Regions from separate parts of the Humidesulfovibrio mexicanus genome, predicted to be linked through region 1. Evidence: riboswitches for the same ligand, from Rfam matches in the RefSeq annotation. Region 1 holds a riboswitch; the other holds the start of a gene.

What was found. A riboswitch is a leader RNA that binds a small molecule or an ion and turns the genes downstream of it on or off. The one in region 1 is predicted to bind fluoride.
Region 2: linked by a shared signal. The riboswitch ahead of CHB73_RS05845 (MFS transporter) and the one ahead of CHB73_RS14420 (MutS-related protein) in region 1 are both predicted to bind fluoride.

Annotation. Positions count from the first base shown of each region.
Region 1 covers NZ_FZOC01000008.1:40,885-43,335, forward strand. Annotated here, with positions in the region: gene CHB73_RS14420 (MutS-related protein) at 1-1,168, opposite strand, end outside; fluoride riboswitch at 1,220-1,284, opposite strand; gene CHB73_RS14425 (hypothetical protein) at 1,446-2,048, opposite strand; gene CHB73_RS14430 (tlde1 domain-containing protein) at 2,131-2,451, opposite strand, start outside.
Region 2 covers NZ_FZOC01000002.1:458,476-460,926, reverse strand. Annotated here, with positions in the region: gene CHB73_RS05845 (MFS transporter) at 1-1,077, opposite strand, end outside; fluoride riboswitch at 1,119-1,180, opposite strand; gene CHB73_RS05840 (caspase family protein) at 1,617-2,451, opposite strand, start outside.

The DNA.
Region 1 (2,451 bases):
GCTTGCCGTGCAGGGTGTCGAGGTTCTCCTCGCGCTCGAAGTGGGTGAAGATGCGGTCAAAGACACAAAGCCTGGCTTCACGGCCGGGGACGGGCATTCCCAGGCTCGCGAGGTGGTGGATCTGGCCCACGGTGCGCGCGTAGGTCGTCTTGCCGCCCTGGTTCGGGCCGGTGACCACCAGCATGCGCTCGCCGCCTTGCAGCAGGAAGTCGTTGCACACGGGCGTGCCGCCCTCGGCCTTGAGCTTGCGGGCGAGCGCGAGGTCGAAGGTCTGGAGGCAGCGCGAGCCGTCCGGGGAGGCGGTCATGACGGGATAGCAGAAAGGGGTGTCCTCGCCGGGCACGCCGGCGACGAGGTCGCCATAGGCGAGACAGAACTGCGCCTCCCGTTCGACGTTCGCAATGCCGGCGTCCAGGAACTCCTCGTGCCCGGCGCGGAACTCGGCCGCGTCCCGGAACTCCCGCGGGTTGTTCGCCGCCACGAGGGCCAGGATGCTCGCCTCGATGTGGTTCACTTCCACGAAGTCGCTGAACGTGAACTCGTACTTGTGCTGCGGCCCGAAGGGCCTGAAGATGGCGAAGGTCGCCTCGACCTCGCGCGTGAGGTCTGGCTGGCCGGCGGCGTTGCGCACGACGATGTAGTGGCCGGTCTGGACGCAGTACCGGATGCGTTCCAGCGCCATGCGGATCCTGCGCGCATCGTCGTGCATGGCGACGAAGGCTTCGGAGGCGGCGTACCCGTTCAGGTAGGCGGTCAGCCGCGCCATTCCGGCCGAGGCGCAGCCGGCGCGGGCGAGACGCTCGGCCAGTTCCAGCACGCCCCCGCAATAGTCCGCCACGGCGTCGAGGAACAGGCGATCCTTCTGCAGCGCGTTGGCCATCTTTCCGATGCGCTCCAGCGCCAAGCGCACGGCGTTGAAGCGCTCCGAGAACGTCCGGAACGCCGAGGATACGGCCTCGCGCTCCATGTCCCGCATCACGTCCTGACGGAACCGGATGGTTTCGATGTCGCCCAGGCTGCGGCGGAAGTATTCGTGCAGGCGGTACCGCGCCCTGCCTTTGACCAGCGCGACCTCCAGGGCGTCGAGGCCGAGGTCGTGGAAGCTCTCCGACTCGCGGGGCTCTTCCAGGGGCACTGCCTGGACATTCGGATACAGGATGCTGATCATGGCCGTCACCGCTTCTTTGGGAAGTGCAAAAACAAAAAACTCCCGCCCATTGCCTGGACAGGAGTCATCAGCTTCAGCGGAAGCGGTTAGAGGCGAACTCCTTCGCCTTGTTGGAGAGTATAGCCTATGTCCGGCGGGAGTCAATCCTGGGGGGGTCGGGACCGCGCGCTCACGGATCGCGCCCTTATGTAGGAAACTCAAAATTGTTTTGATTCAGATGGTTGCAGCAGGATACGGCGAAATTGACGCCCATGCTGCGGACGCTCTGTTCCGATCTTCAGTCACAGCCGTTGACCAGGATGGCGAAGCCGTTCACGCGGTCGTCCTCGCCGAAGTAGATCTCCACGTTGCGCCAGGTATCGGTGCAGAGCGAGTTGCCGACGAACTCGCCCGGCCGCCCCGGCCGCATGGACGAGTATTCGATATGCCGACGACCCACAGCCTTGTGCGGGGCGCCAAACATGGTCAGGGCCTGCTCGCGGGTCATGCCCAGGCGCAAGCCTCCGGGCGTGCGCACGGCGGTGCTCACCATGGGCGTCTCCCGGCAGCGCTTCTTCGCCTGGATGATGGCCGACCTGTCGGCATGCACATCAACAACGGACAGGCTGTCGGGGTATACGGTGAACACCACGGCCGTCTTGTCACCGGGACGGGAGGAGAGATAGCAGTAGAGCTTGCTATCGTTTTCGCCAAAGTCCGTTCGCGGGGACGGGCCGAAAAACGCCAACACGTCTTGAGCCGACTTCAGGTCCAGTTCGAAACGCTTGTCCTGATTTTCGCCCAGGCCCACCAAGGCGTAGTGGGCGTCGTCGAGCACTGCGGAATACGGCGGCTTTTCATGCCGCGGCTCGATGTATCCGTAGACCTCCTCGCCAACCAAAATACGCGAGCTGTACCGCTTGGCCAGGACGTTTCCAGGTAGTGCAAGGCAGAGGCAGAGGGCCATCAGCGCCAAAGCGCAATTACTTCGTGACACGAATCCATTCCCCCTCATAGTTCCTGAGCCGTTCTCTGGCCGGTTTATTCAGGATGATGCAGCCCTGGGAGGCGTTGCGATCTGGCCTGTCGCCATGAACGAGGAACGTTTTCGGCTTACGCCCCATGCCGTCCTTGCCCACGCGTTTCTCGGTCTCCTCGTCGGGCACCAAGCGGAAGACCGGGGGAGTGAGATGGTGCTCCTTACAGTACTTCGGGTCCGTGATTTCCTGCACGCGCCAGTTGCCTTCCGGGATGGGGCCGAAGTTCTCGATGTCCTGGCTGGCGGCCTTGTTCCTGTGCTGGCC
Region 2 (2,451 bases), on a different contig from region 1:
GCTCATGTGGAACATGCCCAGCGCAGTTCCCTTGCGCAGCACCGGCACATGGCCGCTGATGAGCGCCTTGCCCACGCCTTCCGTCAGACCCATGGACAGCCCGTACAGCGGGAACAGCCACCAGATGCTGCCCCCATCCGAGACGGAAAAGCCGAAGTACACGGCGGCGTACAGCACCCACCCGCTGATGAGCATGCGCCAACGTCCCATGCGGTCGCTCAAGATGCCCAGCGGATAGGCGGACAGGGCGTAGGTGAGGTTGAAGAGCAGGTAGCCCACTATGACCTGCGTGTCGTCCCAGCCGAGGTTCCTGGCCCGCAACAGGAGCAGCGTGTCGCTGGAGTTGGCGAAGGCGAAGAGCATGAGCAGGCCCAGGGTGAGCCAGTAGGCAGACGAGAACCCAAGCGTGCCTACCGATTTGGCCTGGGCCGTAGCCTCCACGCTGGGCTGTGTGGCCTGCTCCGGCCCAGAATCCACTGTGGAGCAGCCATCGCCAGGATCGTCCGCCCAGCGCAGCTCTCGCAGCCGGAATGAGAGCCAGATGGCGGCCAACCCCGGCAAGCCCGCGATGAGGAAGATGAGCCGGTACTCGCCCGGCAGGAGCTTGAGCAGGAGAAGGGCCACCAGGACGCCCACGATGGCCCCGCCGGTGTCCATCATGCGGTGGAAGCCGAAGGCCCGCCCCGCAATCTTGCAGTCCACGGCGTCCGCGATCATGGCGTCGCGGGCCGTTGTGCGCAGGCCCTTGCCCAGTCGGTCCAGGGCGCGGGAGAGGAACACCATGGGCCACGCATAGGCCAGGGCCATGAGGGGCTTGGACAGGGCCGCCAGCCCGTACCCGGCCCGGATGTAGGGGACGCGCTTGCCCGCCTTGTCGCTGTGCCAACCCGAGAGGCCCTTCATGACGCTGACGATGGCCTCGGCCACGCCCTCGATGAGGCCGAGGACGGCCACAGGCGCGCCCAGGGCCGACACCAGGAACAGCGGGACCACAGGGTAGACCATCTCGGAGGCGAAGTCGGTGAAGAAGCTGATCCAGCCCAGGTTGCGGACCGGCTTGGGAAGCTGTTGTGGCATGGCGTGCCTCCTGCTGTTGCGCGTGGTTCTCCCACGTGGTTCGTACAGCAGGAGTCATCAGCGGCATTCGCGGTTCAAGGGGGACTCCATCCCCTGCGCCCTGTGGGCAAGATCACACTGGCTAAAAACAGGGTGGCTGTCCACAGAAGGACAGCACGAAGCTGGCATTGACCCTCTGCTCGGTTTCAGTCAAAAGACATACGAGGAATCGAACCGTGGTCCATAGAGGGGAACCGCATCCAGGCCTTCCGCTGAAGGCTTTGAGACTGCGGACAGGCCAGCCAACCTGCCCCACAGGGCTGCTACACACGGAGCCTGCTGGAGGCCATTGCGAGCAAGTAATTCCAAGCGCTTAGACAGTCAGCGGGCGTTTCCCTCCGCCTCCACCAAGTCCCTCATTCCGACATGCTGCACAGCCCCCTTCCCGGCGAGGGGGCTTTTGCTTTCTTGGCCCGTCACGTCTGGGAGGCTCCTGGTCGGTCTCTACTCCGCCACGACCAGGCTCATATGCCGCCCAGGGATGATTTCAACAGAATATTCTAACGCACTCCGGCGACCCGCACCATGCGGCCGGGAATGCGTCGCCCAGGCTCACGCGCGCCTTTCTCCGCACATTCGCAAAACAACGGAATCCCATCTTTTCCTGCCACACGCAGGTAACCGACGCACTCCACCACGCGCTCTGCCGGAACGCCGCCAAACCGCTTGCCGATAAAACGCAAGACATCCTCAGCCCGCTGGACCCGGACTTCCTCGCTCAGGCGCACATGCAGATTGCCGTCCTGCATGGCCAGACCCGTCAACCGCATGTCCGAGGCGGGAGATGCGCCTCCGGCCTTCACATCGCCATAGAGGGTATCACCTCCGGGACGAAGCACCAGCAATGGCAAGGAAAGGCCGTCCTCGGTCTCCAGCCGCCACGTCCCGGCCAGCCGGGCAAGTATGGCGGCGCGGTCCTCCACCACAGGCCGTGAATCCGATACGGCGGACGGCGAAACAGCAATTCCGGATTTCCCAGGCCGGGAGGCTACCGCCGCAAGAGGCGGGCTATCCGGAACAGCGCCATGCGCCGTGCTTGCGGAAAGCGCGCCCTTCTCCACCTTGGCCCGCGCCTCGGTCAACGCTTGGCGTTCCTGCTCCAACTTGCGGCGTTCGGCTTCCAGAATGGCGAGTTGCTCACGCAGACGCGCCTCCTGCGGGGCCTGAGCCTGCTTGAGCCGCTGTGCGGCCTCCGCGTCCAGTTGCTGCCTGCGGCGCAAAAGCTCCGCCTTCTCCTGCTCAACCTTGCGCTTTTCGGCCTCAAGCCCGGCGATGTACTCCTTGAGCCTGGCGTCCTGCGCCTGGCGTTGCCGCTCCGCCTGGGCCGCGGCAAGC